DNA from 2 places in the Variovorax sp. OV084 genome. Region 2 is predicted to be linked to the other one. Evidence: predicted binding sites of a transcription regulator. Region 2 holds the regulator's gene; the other holds the start of a gene.
What was found. Region 2 encodes HrcA, which represses chaperone genes, less so after heat shock. Its sites were predicted from a motif close to TTAGCACTCNNNNNNNNNGAGTGCTAA; they were not measured.
Positions count from the first base shown of each region.

Region 1: a site for HrcA is predicted at 4,427-4,453, ahead of BMW87_RS09470 (co-chaperone GroES). Genes of this name have one in related genera too.

Region 1 covers NZ_FOII01000002.1:667,666-674,771, reverse strand. Annotated here, with positions in the region: gene BMW87_RS09485 (AraC family transcriptional regulator) at 1-790, shown strand, start outside; gene xylB (xylulokinase) at 820-2,292, shown strand; gene groL (chaperonin GroEL) at 2,364-4,016, opposite strand; gene BMW87_RS09470 (co-chaperone GroES) at 4,046-4,336, opposite strand; gene BMW87_RS09465 (hypothetical protein) at 4,771-6,324, shown strand; gene BMW87_RS09460 (Bug family tripartite tricarboxylate transporter substrate binding protein) at 6,457-7,106, opposite strand, start outside.
Region 2 covers NZ_FOII01000025.1:11,862-18,967, reverse strand. Annotated here, with positions in the region: gene BMW87_RS31495 (RelA/SpoT family protein) at 1-1,940, shown strand, start outside; gene greB (transcription elongation factor GreB) at 1,948-2,523, opposite strand; tRNA gene BMW87_RS31485 (tRNA-Arg) at 2,581-2,657, opposite strand; tRNA gene BMW87_RS31480 (tRNA-Arg) at 2,775-2,851, opposite strand; tRNA gene BMW87_RS31475 (tRNA-Ile) at 2,914-2,990, opposite strand; gene hrcA (heat-inducible transcriptional repressor HrcA) at 3,022-4,029, opposite strand; gene BMW87_RS31465 (NAD kinase) at 4,061-4,972, shown strand; gene recN (DNA repair protein RecN) at 4,974-6,656, shown strand; gene rapZ (RNase adapter RapZ) at 6,653-7,106, shown strand, end outside.

The DNA of each region.
Region 1 (7,106 bases), on a different contig from region 2:
TGAAGACTACGAGCTGCACCTGATCACCGAGACATCGGGCAAGGCCTTCATCGGCGACTGGATCGGGCCGTTCCAGCCCGGGCACCTGGTGCTGTGCGGGCCGCGGCTGCCGCACAACTGGATCTCGCTCGACGTGCCCGAAGGCGGCGCCGCGGGACGCGACCGGGTGATCCAGTTCCGACACGAGCCCATCGAGCACGCGGCATCCCAGATTCCCGAGCTGCGCGAGGTAATGCACCTGCTGGAGCGGGCGCGCCACGGCATCGAATTCTTCGGCATGTCGGAGAACGCGCAGGCGCACTGGGACAGCATCAAGGCCGCGCGCGGCGTGCGGCGCCTGAGCCTGTTCCTCGACTTCATGGCCGACCTGGCGCAATGCACCGACTACCGGCTGCTGTCGAGCGTGCAGATGCAGGGCGCACAGGGCGCAGACGGCGACGCGCAGGTCGACCAGATCAACGGCATCGTCAACCGCATCACCAACAACATGGCCGACCCGATCTCGATGTCGGACGTGGCGGCCGAGCTGGGCATGAGCGAGAGCCGCTTCAGCCGCTTCTTCAGGCGCTCCACCGGCAACAGCTTTACCGATTTCGTCAACCGCGTGCGCATCAACAGCGCCTGCCACCTGCTGATGCAGACCGATCACTACGTGACCGACATCTGTTACCAGGTGGGCTTCAACAACGTGGCGAACTTCAACCGGCGCTTCCTTGAAATCAAGGGCATGACGCCGAGCGAATTCCGCCGGCAGGCCGACACGCGCTTCGGCAGCGGCGTCTCTTCCTGAGCACGCAGCAGAAAACCAGGGGGCTCATCTTGTATCTGGGACTCGACCTCGGCACGTCCGAGCTCAAGGCGCTTTTGCTCGCCGACGACCACCGCATCGTGGGCGTGGCCCGCGCACCGCTCACGGTCGAACGGCCGCAACCGTTGTGGTCGGAGCAGGCGCCGCAGCAGTGGTGGCATGCGCTCGAAGAGGTAATGCGCACGCTCGGCAAGTCGCATCCCGAAGAGCTTGCGGCGGTGCGTGCAATCGGCCTGTCGGGCCAGATGCACGGCGCCACGCTGCTCGACGAAGCGGGCCAGGTGCTGCGCCCCGCGATTCTCTGGAACGACGGACGCAGTGGCGCGCAGTGCGAAGCGCTTGCGCGTGCCGTACCGCGGCTCGGCGAGATTGCGGGCAACCTCGCGATGCCGGGGTTCACGGCGCCCAAGCTGTTGTGGGTGCGCGAGCACGAGCCCGAAGTTTTCCGCCGCGTTGCGCGCGTGCTGCTGCCGAAGGACTGGCTGCGCTTCATGCTCAGCGGCGAGGCGGTCAGCGAGATGTCGGACGCGGCCGGCACGCTGTGGCTCGACGTGGGTGCGCGCGACTGGTCCGACGAATTGCTCGCTGCCACCGGGCTCACGCGTGCGCAGATGCCGCGCCTGGTCGAGGGCAGCGAGGTGTCGGCGCAGCTCAAGCCCGAGTTTGCGGCGCGCTGGGGCGTGGGTGGCGGTGGTGCGGTGCTGATTGCCGGCGGTGCTGGCGATAACGCGGCCAGCGCGGTCGGCATGGGGCTGGTCGAGCCGGGGCAGGGTTTTGTGTCGCTCGGCACATCGGGTGTGGTGTTCGTGTCGACCGACCGCTTCTTGCCGAACCCCGCGCAGGCGATGCACGCCTTCTGCCATGCGTTGCCGAAGCGCTGGCACCAGATGTCGGTGATGCTCTCGGCCGCGAGCGCGGTGAGTTGGGCGGCAAAGACCTTCCGGTTCGTCGACGAAGCCGCGCTGCTCGAAGCGGCGGCGTCCATCTCGCTGGCGCAGCGCGAGCGCTGCCCGCTGTTCCTGCCGTATCTCTCGGGCGAACGCTCGCCGCACAACAACCCCAATGCGCAGGGCGTGCTGTTCGGGCTGACGCATGCACACGGTCCGGCGGAAATCGCCTACGCCGTGGTCGAGGGCGTGAGCTTCGGGCTGCGCGATGGCTTCGACACCCTGCGGCTGCCGGCCGACATGCCGCTGCGCGAAGTGGCGCTGGTGGGCGGTGGTGCACGCAGCGTGTGGTGGGGCCAGTTGCTGGCCGACATCTTCCAGGTGCCGCTGACGCTCTATGCGGGAAGCGAGACGGGCGGGGCGTTGGGGGCAGCGCGGCTGGCGTGGCTGGCCGATGGAGGCGCGGTGGCCGAGGTGTGCAAGCTGCCGCCGGTGCAGCAGCAGTTGATTCCGTCGACCGAAGGAGCCGCTGTGCACAGCGCGCGCCACACACGCTTTCAGGTGCTCTATGCGGCGCTGCGAGACCAGTTTCAGTAACTGGCACAGGCAATAAAAAAGGGCCGCTTTCGCGGCCCTTCTTCTTTTGGTGAGCAGTGCTCAGCCGGGCATTACATGCCCATGCCGCCCATTCCGCCCATGCCGCCCATGTCGGGCATGCCGCCGCCGGCGCCAGACTCGTCCTTGGGCGCGTCAGCGACCATGGCTTCGGTCGTCAGCAGCAGCGAGGACACCGAAGCGGCGTTCTGCAGTGCGGTGCGGGTGACCTTCGTCGGGTCCAGGATGCCCAGCTCGAGCATGTCGCCGTACGTGTCGTTCGCAGCGTTGAAGCCGTAGTTGCCCTTGCCGGCCAACACAGCGTTCACCACCACCGAGGCTTCGCCGCCGGCGTTGTTCACGATTTCGCGCAGGGGAGCTTCGATGGCCTTGAGCACCAGCTTGATGCCGGCTTCCTGGTCAGCGTTGTCGCCCTTGACCGACTCGCCCACGGCTTGCTTGGCACGCAGCAGAGCCACGCCGCCGCCAGCCACGACGCCTTCTTCCACTGCAGCGCGGGTAGCGTGCAGGGCGTCTTCGACGCGAGCCTTCTTTTCCTTCATTTCGACCTCGGTGGCAGCGCCAACCTTGATCACTGCAACGCCGCCGGCCAGCTTGGCCACGCGCTCTTGCAGCTTTTCACGGTCGTAGTCGCTCGTGGCTTCTTCGATCTGCACGCGCACTTGCTTCACGCGGGCTTCGATGTCGCCAGCGGCACCGGCGCCGTCGATGATGATCGTGTTTTCCTTGCCCACTTCGATGCGCTTGGCTTGGCCCAGGTCGGCCAGCGTCACCTTTTCGAGCGTCAGGCCCACTTCTTCAGCGATGACCTTGCCGCCCGTCAGGATGGCGATGTCTTCCAGCATGGCCTTGCGGCGGTCGCCGAAGCCAGGAGCCTTGACAGCCACGACCTTCAGGATGCCGCGGATCGTGTTCACGACCAGCGTAGCCAGGGCTTCGCCTTCGACTTCTTCGGCAATGATCAGCAGCGGACGGCCAGCCTTGGCGACTTGTTCCAGCGTGGGGAGCAGGTCACGGATGTTGCTGATCTTCTTGTCGAACAGCAGCACGAAGGGGTTGTCGAGCAGCGCCGATTGCTTCTCGGGGTTGTTGATGAAGTAGGGCGACAGGTAGCCGCGGTCGAACTGCATGCCTTCGACGACGTCGAGTTCGCTGTCCAGCGACTTGCCGTCTTCGACAGTGATCACGCCTTCCTTGCCGACCTTGTCCATCGCGTCAGCGATGAGCTTGCCGATGGTTTCGTCGCTGTTGGCCGAGATCGAGCCGACTTGAGCGATTTCCTTCGACGTGGTGGTGGGCTTGGAAGCCTTCTTCAGCTCGGCGACCAGGGCCGTGACAGCCTTGTCGATGCCGCGCTTCAGGTCCATAGGGTTCATGCCGGCAGCCACCAGCTTGAAACCTTCGCGAACGATGGCTTGTGCCAGCACGGTCGCGGTGGTGGTGCCGTCACCGGCGTTGTCCGAAGTCTTGGAAGCCACTTCCTTCACGAGCTGGGCGCCCATGTTCTGCAGCTTGTCCTTGAGTTCGATTTCCTTGGCGACCGACACACCGTCCTTGGTGACGGTGGGGGCGCCGAACGAGCGCTCGAGCACCACGTTGCGGCCCTTGGGGCCCAGGGTCACCTTGACTGCGTTGGCCAGGATGTTGACACCCTCGACCATGCGTGCGCGGGCTTCACCGCCGAAGACTACGTCTTTTGCTGCCATGTTTGTTTACTCCGAATGGGATGTTTGAATTACTTCTCGACGACCGCGAACAGGTCGTCTTCCTTCATGACGAGCAATTCGTCACCGCCGACCTTGACGGTCTGGCCGCTGTACTTGCCGAACAGGACGCGGTCGCCGACCTTGACGGTCAGTGCGGCCAGTTCGCCCTTGTCGTTGCGCTTGCCCGGGCCCACGGCCAGGACTTCACCCTGATCGGGTTTTTCAGCGGCTGCGTCGGGGATGACGATGCCGGAGGCGGTCTTGGTTTCGCTGTCAACACGCTTGACGATCACGCGATCGGCCAAAGGACGAAGTTTCATTGCATCTCCTGGATGTATGGATAAGAAACGGGTTTTGTGGTCGGGTGCCGGACCGGAGGCCGGCAGCCCATCGACTGGAAGCGAGGGCTGTTAGCACTCATCAGCAGCGAGTGCTAATCATAAGGGCAATCGGTGACGATTCAAGTGGGCGGACTTCCGTACGCTTCGTGTAGCGCGACGTTTCGTCGGTCGCTCGCAGGTACTTCTTTGCGATGTTGCGAGACAGGCCTGTGCACCTCGCTATCTCGCGGATGGGCATCGGCTTGCGTAGGGCCCAGCATCTTTCAGAGTTGCTTTCGGACGCCTCGCGCGCGCCGCGATACCTAATTTGGGTGATGGACCGGTCCCCGCCGTGCCCTTAATCTTGCGCGTAACAAATTGACATGAATCGAGAGTGACGGAGCTTTTCTAACGATTGAGAACAGGAGTGATCGATGGCCTGGTGGAAATGCATCCCCTGTACTCGGGAGGGAAAGGGCGGATGGCACGAGTTGGCCGAATATTCCGTCAGCACTCGCTGCCCAGTTTGCGCGACCTACATGCAGGGGCCTTTTCCTGAGGCTATCGATGCTCACGTCCTTGGGCTCATGCCGACTGCACCAAGGCGACCATCGATTGAGCAAATCAATTTGTTTTTCGAGAGAAACTATGGGCCAAAAGGCCCTGTCGATGCTCATACCGTCAATTTCCAGATGTTGAATGACAATCTGGTGATATGGCGAAAGGAGTTCGTTGAGCGCGTTCGGACCTTAAAGAATTCCATCAGCGAAGAACAGGCTTTGGGCCTTTGGGAATTGATGGTGGAGTGCTTCGTCGAGAAGAAGATAGACAAAGCCTATGCTTTCCTGCAGCGCGCCAAAGCTCTGGGGCTGAAGCCGTTGGAGGCGGAAAGCCCGCGCGTGTTCTGGTCAGGTGCGGAGAGCCGCAAGAAGGCATATGAGGTCTCCCAACCACCGCCCGAAGCTACCGCTCTGGAAAAAACCGATATAGGGCAGCTGCTCGACAAGCTTTCATTGTTCAAAGCAGTCCCGTGGGAGCTTTCGACGCTTCTGTGGGCGCTGGTGTCTCGGTATTTCGGCATGGGAGCCAGCGGCGATATACATGTCTATATGGACGGCGGTTTTGCATTGGGCAATGTCTTTTGGAACGACGAGCTTCCAGTTCTCCGGCTTATGCAGCGCTACGGTGCTGTTCGATCAATCCTTATTCACATTTGGCACACCGAGGATCTTCGATGGATGCCAGAATTTTCAATTGATTCAGACCAGCTGCTGTTGGTTTTCGATAAATCTCGGAGAATCCCAGCCCCGACCATCGACAACCCGCAACAGACCCGAAGTTTCCGCTTCGAAAAACCTTACAGGCTGGCGAACTTTCGGCGGCTCTTCGAGCGCGCATTACAGCAGCCCGACAGGCTCCATCCCCTGGTCCTCTATAACTTTCGCAAAGAAACCGGCGTTTATGCCCGATTAATTCGAAAGGCTAACGGAGTTGACATTTTGCTGTTTGAGTATGAGTCAGAGCACAGAAAATTGATCAGGGTCTTTGCCGCGAACAGCCAGGATGCCATTGGCCGCATGACGAGCATCGAAGCCTTCATGATGGCGAACTACACCGCCTACGTACAGATCCCTTTCGAGTTGATCTGCACCCCGGAAGCATTCATCGACGGGTCGGGACGTGGAGGGAAAATTCTGGCGGTCAATTTCAACCCGGCAACCGGCTGGCGATACCGTCACGCCTTGATTGCACGTTTCCCTGAATCTGAGGGCTGGGGGTTGTTGGCTAAGGTGCACAGGCTGTTGCCTACTCTCGCGTTGAAATATGCCACCGGAGGCATGGATCTTCCCAAGAGCCGGAGGCTGCTGGGAGAGCTGTTTGATGGAAAGATAGGCGAGTCGTCCGACCTCGGTCATCGTTTGCAGTGCCTGAGGATGTGCTTCGGCGGACCAACTGCGTCTGCGAACCTTCATCCTGCCAAGCTCTGAGCACCAAATGATGAGGCGAGTCAGCTCTCCTCTTGAGGCGAGAGACTTTCGTTGTCGGCCTTGGAGTTTCGGACAAGATGAGGCGTACCTCATGCAGCGCAGGAAGGACGGGGCTTCCCGCTTTGTGTCGTGTCAGTCCACCTTAATGCTCGCAGCCTTGACCACCTGCTGCGCCTTGGCGGTTTCGTCGACGATGAACTTGTTGAACTGTGCCGACTGCATCGTGAACGGCTCGGCGCCGAGCTTCTCCAGCCGCTCTTTCAGCTCGGGCGACACCATGATCTTCGCGACCTCGGCCTGAAGCCGCTCCACCACGGGTTGCGGCGTCTTTGCCGGGGCGAAGAGGCCGACCCAGAACAAATACGCCGAACCTGGCACGCCGGCTTCCACGGTGGTTGGGGCATCGGGCAAGGCGGGCGAGCGTTGGGCGGTTCCCACGGCCAGCGCCTGCAGCTTGCCGCTCTTGATGAGCGGCAGCGCCGACACCATCGGCGCGAAGAACCAGTCGACGCGGCCCGACATCACCTCGGTCATCGCCTCGGGCGTGCCGCGGAAGGGCACGTGCTGCGCATCGAGCCCGGCCGCGAGGCGGAACACCTCCGCGTTCATGTGCGTGGCCGAGCCGTTGCCAGCCGATCCGTAGTTGAAGCTGCCCGGCTTTGCCTTGACCTTCGCGACCAGGTCCTGCACGTTCGTGAAATGCGCGGGCGCGGTCACCAGCACGTTGGGCAGGCTCGCCATCGGCGTGATGCCGGTGAAGTCCTTGATCGTGTCGTACGACA
Region 2 (7,106 bases):
CCAAGCCCGAACTCATCGAGCGCTTTGGCGCCCCGGTGGCCGAACTGGTCGACGGGCTGACCAAGCTCGACAAGCTGCAGTTCAACACCCGCGAAGAAAACCAGGCCGAGTCGTTCCGCAAGATGCTGCTGGCCATGGCGCGCGACGTGCGCGTGATCCTGGTCAAGCTGGCGGACCGCACGCACAACATGCGCACGCTGGCCGATGCGCCGCGCGAGAAGTGGGGTCGCATCTCGCGCGAAACGCTGGAGATCTACGCGCCCATCGCGCATCGCCTCGGGCTGAACCAGACCTACCGCGAGCTGCAGGAGCTGTCGTTCCGGCATCTGAAACCGTGGCGCTATGCCACGCTGTCGAAGGCCGTGGCCAAGGCGCGGGGCCGACGCCGCGACCTGATCCAGAAGGTGCAGCGCGAGGTCGAAACCGCCTTTGCCGCAGCAAACATGACGCTGCGCATCGCGGGGCGCGAGAAAACGCTCTATTCGATCTATCGCAAGATGGAAGAAAAGCACCTGAGCTTCGCCCAGGTGACCGACATCTACGGCTTCCGCCTGATCGTGCCGAACGTGATCGCCTGCTACACCGGCCTGGGCATCCTGCACCAGATGTACAAGCCCCTGCCGGGCAAGTTCAAGGACCACATCGCGATCGCCAAGCTCAACGGCTACCAGTCGCTGCACACCACGCTCGTCGGCCCTGCCGGCGTGAGCGTCGAGTTCCAGTTGAGGACCGAGGCAATGCATGTGGTGGCCGAATCGGGCGTGGCTGCACACTGGCTGTACAAGGCGGCCGAACCGAACGCGGCCAGCAACGACCGGCTGGGCACCAAGTGGCTGCAGTCGCTGCTCGACATTCAGGACGAAACACGCGACGCCGCCGAGTTCTGGGACCACGTCAAGGTCGACCTGTTTCCGGATGCGGTCTATGTGTTCACGCCCAAGAGCCAGATCATGGCCCTGCCCCGCGGCGCCACGGTGGTCGACTTTGCCTACGCCATCCACAGCAACATCGGCGACCACACCTCGGCCGCGCGCATCAACGGCGACCAGGTGCCGCTGCGCACCGAGCTCAAGAACGGCGACGTGGTCGAAGTGATCACCGCGCCGGTGTCGACGCCCAATCCGGCCTGGCTGGGCTTCGTGCGAACCGGCCGGGCGCGCTCCAAGATCCGCCACTATCTGAAGACCCTGGCGCACGCCGAGTCGGAAGGCCTTGGCGAAAAGCTGCTCGCGCAGGCACTGCGCGCCGAAGGCCTGAGCAAGCTGCCCGAGGAAGACGAGGAACACCAGGCGCTGTGGGAGAAGCTGCTGCGCTTCACCGGCAACCGCACCCGCTCCGAACTGCTGACCGACATTGGCCTGGGCAAGCGCATTGCCAGCATTGTCGCGAAGCGGCTGGTGGCAATGCTCTCCGAACTGGGCGAAAGGCCCGATGCGCTGCTGCTGAGCCGCGAGCGCTTCATCTCGCACGAAACCGTGTCGCAGGGGGCGGTCACGCTGGATGGAAGCGAAAACTCGTCGGTGCGCTTTGCGCTGTGCTGCCGGCCGATTCCGGGCGACCAGATCGTCGGCTACCTCGGCCATGGCGAAGGTCTGGTGGTACACACGGAAGACTGCGGCGTTGGCCAGCGGCTGCGCCATAAAGACAGCGAACGCTTCTTCGCCGTCGAGTGGGCGGACGAACCCACGCGCGCCTTCGAGACCGGCGTGGTCATCACCGTGCGCAACGACAAGGGCGTGCTGGCGCGGGTCGCAGCCACGCTGGCCGATGCGGAAGCAGACATCACCCATGTGGAAATGGCCGACGAAACCCCGCAGGATTCGACCGACCTGCGCTTCGTGATCGCCGTGCGCGACCGCACGCATCTGGATGCCGTGTTGCGCGCGGCCCGACGTACCGCGTCGGTGCTGACCGCGTCGAGGACGGTTCCCGCCCCCTGAGGCGCCGTTACGCCGCGGCTGGGCGCGGCGCCGGATAGCTCACGGACAGAATCTCGACCTCGTGCGCCCCGCCCGGCGTGACGAGCTTCACCACGTCGCCTTCGCGCGACTTGAGCAGCGCCCGCGCAATCGGCGAAATCCAGCTGACCTGCGACTTCGCGCTCTCCGCTTCGTCGATGCCTAGGATCGTGACGCTGCGCTCGTCACCCATCTCGTCGGCATAGCGAACGGTGGCGCCGAAGAAGATCTGATCGCGACCGTGGTGCACCGAAGGATCGGTGACCTCCGCGATTTCGAGGCGCTTGGTGAGAAAACGGATGCGGCGATCGATCTCGCGCAGGCGCTTCTTGCCGTAGAGGTAGTCGCCGTTCTCGGAGCGGTCACCGTTCTTGGCCGCCCAATGCACGGTTTCGACGATCTTCGGCCGCTCCTCGTCCATCAGCTGCAACAGTTCGTCGCGCAGGCGCGCGTAGCCTTCGGGGGTGATGTAGTTCTTGCTGCCTGCGGGCAACGGAGGCAAAGCGCCATCGGCGCCGTCGTCATCCCCGTCAGAGTCTGTTTCCTTGGTGAATGCCTTGCTCAAAGCAGAATCCTCCAAATGAAAAAAGCCCGCAACTTTCGTTGCGAGCTTTTCTTGTAATGGTGCGGCTGGCAGGAATTGAACCCACGACCCCTTGGTTCGTAGCCAAGTACTCTATCCAACTGAGCTACAGCCGCACAGCTTGCAATTATAGCCCGCTTTCTTCGACCCTTTTTGCATTTGCCCGGCCGAATCCACGCGAAGGCACAAAAGAAAAATGCCCGGAAGATGAATCTTCCGGGCATTTCTGGAGATGGTGCGGCTGGCAGGAATTGAACCCACGACCCCTTGGTTCGTAGCCAAGTACTCTATCCAACTGAGCTACAGCCGCTGAGCCTTCGATTATAGCCTGTTCTGAGGCTCGTTCCGAAAACGGGCAAAAACAAGAAGCAGTGGTAGGCCGTGATGGGCTTGAACCATCGACCAACGGATTATGAGTCCGCTGCTCTAACCAACTGAGCTAACGGCCCACGCGGCACGATTCTATTCGCGCTGCGGCGCCTACTTGCGATGGCTCAGCGCATTGCTCACCAGGCGCGACGTGATGTCGACGATCTGGATCATGCGCTCGTAGGGCATGCGCGTCGGCCCGATCACGCCCAGCGTACCCACGACCTGTCCATCGACCTCGTAGTTGGCGCTGACGATGGAGAGTTCTTCGAAGGGCACCACCTGGCTTTCGCCGCCAATGAAGATGCGCACCCCTTCGGCCTTGCTCGACACGTCGAGCAGGCGCATCAACTGGGCCTTCTGCTCGAAGAGTTCGAAGGCACGGCGCAACTGCCCCATGTCGCTGGAGAAATCGCTCACCGCCAGCAGGTTGCGCTCACCGGAGATCACGACGTCGTCTTCCTGCGCCTCGTTCAGCACTTCGGAACTGACCTGCACCGCGGCCTGCATCAGCGCAGCGATCTCGCCACGCAGCTTTTCGACCTCGGACTGGAGACGATCGCGCACCTGCTCGATAGTCAGGCCCGCATAGTGCGCATTGATGTAGTTCGAGGCCTCGACCAGCTGCGACTGCGAATAGTCGGCCTCCGGAAAGATCACCCTGTTCTGCACGTCGCCATCGGGCGAGACGATGATCACCAGCAGGCGCCGGTCAGAGAGCTTCAGGAACTCGATCTGCTTGAACACCGAAGCGCGCCGCGGCGCCATCACCACGCCAACGAACTGCGACAGGTTCGACAACAGATGCGCCGCATTGGCGATCACTTTCTGCGGCTGGTCGGGCGCGAGGCTCGGCGTGCTCATCTGTTCGCGCTGCGCGGTCAGCATGGTGTCGACGAAGAGGCGGTATCCACGGTGCGTCGGAATGCGGCCGGCCGAGGTGTGCGGGCTGGCGATCAGCCCCAGCGCCTCGAGGTCGGACATGACGTTGCGGATGGTCGCTGGCGACAGATCGAGCCCCGAGGAACGCGACAGCGTGCGCGAGCCGACGGGTTGCCCGTCGGCGATGTAGCGCTCGACGAGCGTCTTGAGCAGCAACTTGGCACGGTCGTCCAGCATTGCAAGATTTTAGTGTTGTAATTTGTGAGATATGACCTCTCGCTTTCGTCACGTCGCCCTGATCGGCAAATACCAGGCTTCCGGCGCCCGGGCGCAGGCGGACTCGCGCGACGGCGTCATGGAAGGCATTGGCGCCTTCCTCGAATCGCAAGGCTGCACGGTGTTCGTCGAGCGCTCGACCTGCGAGGAAGACGATGACGGCGCCCCTGCCCATCCACGCTACGAAGCCCTGAGCGTCGAGGAAATCGGCCAGCGCTGCGACCTCGGCCTGGTAGTCGGCGGCGACGGCACCATGCTCGGCATCGGCCGGCAGCTCGCCAGCTATGGCATCCCGCTGATCGGCATCAACCGCGGCCGGCTCGGCTTCATCACCGACATTCCGCTCGACAACTACCAGGCCACGCTGATCCCGATGCTGGCCGGCGAGTACGAGGAAGACCACCGCAGCCTGATGCACGCACAGGTCGTGCGCGACGGCGCCTCGGTGTTCGACGCGCTCGCCATGAACGACGTGGTCGTCAACCGCGGCGCCACCTCCGGCATGGTCGAGTTGCGCGTATCGGTGGGCCGCCATTTCGTGGCCAACCAGCGCGCCGACGGCCTGATCATCGCCACGCCCACAGGCTCGACGGCCTACGCACTGTCGGCCGGTGGGCCGCTGCTGCATCCGGCCGTGCCGGGCTGGGTGCTGGTACCGATCGCACCGCACACGCTGTCGAACCGCCCCGTGCTGCTGCCCGACGCCGACGAGATCGTGATCGAGCTGGTGGGCGGGCGTGACGCCAGCGCCAATTTCGACATGCAGTCGCTGGCCTCGCTCGCAATCGGCGACCGCGTGGTGGTGCGCCGCTCCGATTTCCGCGTGCGCTTTTTGCACCCGCGCGGCTGGAGCTATTTCGACACCTTGCGCAAGAAACTTCACTGGAACGAAGGGGGCTCCTGAAATGGCGCTGCGACGCATCGCACTGCGCGACTTCGTGATCGTGCGATCACTCGAACTCGACCTGTCCGGCGGCTTCACGGTATTGACCGGCGAAACCGGCGCGGGCAAATCCATCCTGATCGACGCGCTGCAACTGGCGCTGGGCAACCGCGCCGACGCTGGCGCGGTGCGCGAAGGGGCCGAACGGCTCGACGTGAGTGCCGAATTCGACGCCGACCCCGCCCTGGACACCTGGCTCGACGAAGGCGGCTTCGAAGCCGGCGACGCGCTGCTGCTGCGCCGCACCGTCGACCTGCAGGGCCGCAGCCGCGGCTGGATCAACGGCAGCCCAGCCACGGCCACGCAGTTGCGCGAGCTCGGCGACCGCCTGCTCGACATCCACGGCCAGCACGCCTGGCAAAGCCTGACGCGGCCTGAGGCAGTGCGCGGCCTGCTCGACGCCTACGCAGGCGTGCGCACCGATGCGCTCGACGCCGCGTGGCAAAGCTGGCGGCAGGCACTTTCCGCACTCGAACACGCGCGCTCGGCGCAGGACTCGCTGCAGCGCGAACGCGAGCGGCTGCAATGGCAGATTTCCGAAGTCGCCAAGCTCGCACCGGGCGTCGACGAGTGGGAAGAGCTGTCGACCAACCACTCGCGCATCTCCAACGCGCAGGCCCTGATCGACGCGGCCCAGGGTGCCAGCCAGGCACTGGAAGACGACGACAACGGCGCCCTCCCCGCGCTTACGCGCGCGCTCACGCTGCTGCAGAACTGCGAGCACATCGAGCCCGAGTTCCGCGCGCTGGGCGAAGTGCTCGCCTCATGCGTGGCCCAGGCCTCCGACGCTGCCCACACGCTGCACGGCTACCTGCGCGATGCCGACACCGATCCGCAAACCCTGGCCGAGCTGGACGAGCGCATGGGCCTGTGGATGTCGCTCGCGCGCCGCTACAAGCGCCCGCCCGCCGAACTGCCGGCGCTGCTCGCCGGCTGGCAGGCCGAACTGCAGGCGCTGGATGCGCAAAGCGATCTCGAAGGGCTTGAGCGCGCAGAACAGAACGCACAGCAGGCCTACATGAAGGAAGCCAAGGCGCTCGGCAAGGTCCGCAAGCAAGCTGCGCCGCGCCTCGCTCAAGCCGTCACCGATGCGATGCAGGGTCTCGGCATGCAGGGCGGACGCTTCGACGTCGAACTGCAGCCGCTGGCGCAGCCCAGCCGTGCCGGCCTCGAAGACGTGGCCTTTCTCGTGGCCGGCCACACCGGCAGCACGCCGCGCGCCATCGGCAAGGTGGCCTCGGGCGGCGAACTGTCGCGCATTGCGCTGGCCATCGCCGTCACCACCAGCCAGCTCGGCGCGGCGCAGACGCTGATCTTCGACGAGGTCGATGCCGGCGTCGGCGGTGCGGTCGCCGAGACCGTCGGCCGCCTCATGAAGCAGCTCGGCCGCGACCGCCAGGTTCTCGCCGTGACCCACCTGCCCCAGGTGGCCGCCTGTGCCGACCATCACCTCGTTGTGGCCAAGCGCCAGACGGCAGCAGCCGGCAAGGACGGCCCGCGCACCGAGAGCGGCGTGTCGCGCCTCGACGATGACAACCGCGCCAAGGAAATCGCCCGCATGCTGGGCGGTGAGAAGGTCTCGCAAACCTCGCTCGCGCACGCACGCGAAATGCTCGGCCACAAGACCTCGGTGACCGCGCCATGAACCTCGACCTCGTGCTCATCACGGGCATGTCGGGCTCCGGCAAGTCGGTGGCCCTGCATGCGCTGGAAGACGCTGGCTACTACTGCGTCGACAACCTGCCGCCCGAACTGCTGACATCCTTCATCGCCTTGCAGCACGAACAGCAGACGCCGCGCGTGGCCATTGCCATGGACGTGCGCAGCGGCGTCTCGCTACCAATCGTTCCACAGCAGCTCGAAGCGCTGCGGCGCGACGGCGAGATCTCGCTGCGTTCGCTGTTCCTCGACGCGACCACCGACGCCCTGCTGCGCCGCTACTCGGAAACCCGCCGCCGCCATCCACTCTCGCGCCAGGAAGGCCGTACCGACGTGCCCGAGCAGCACCGCGTGCTGATGCAGGCCATCGAGCTCGAACGCGAATTGCTGGCCGACCTGCGCGACGGCGCGGACGTGATCGACACGAGCCTGATCC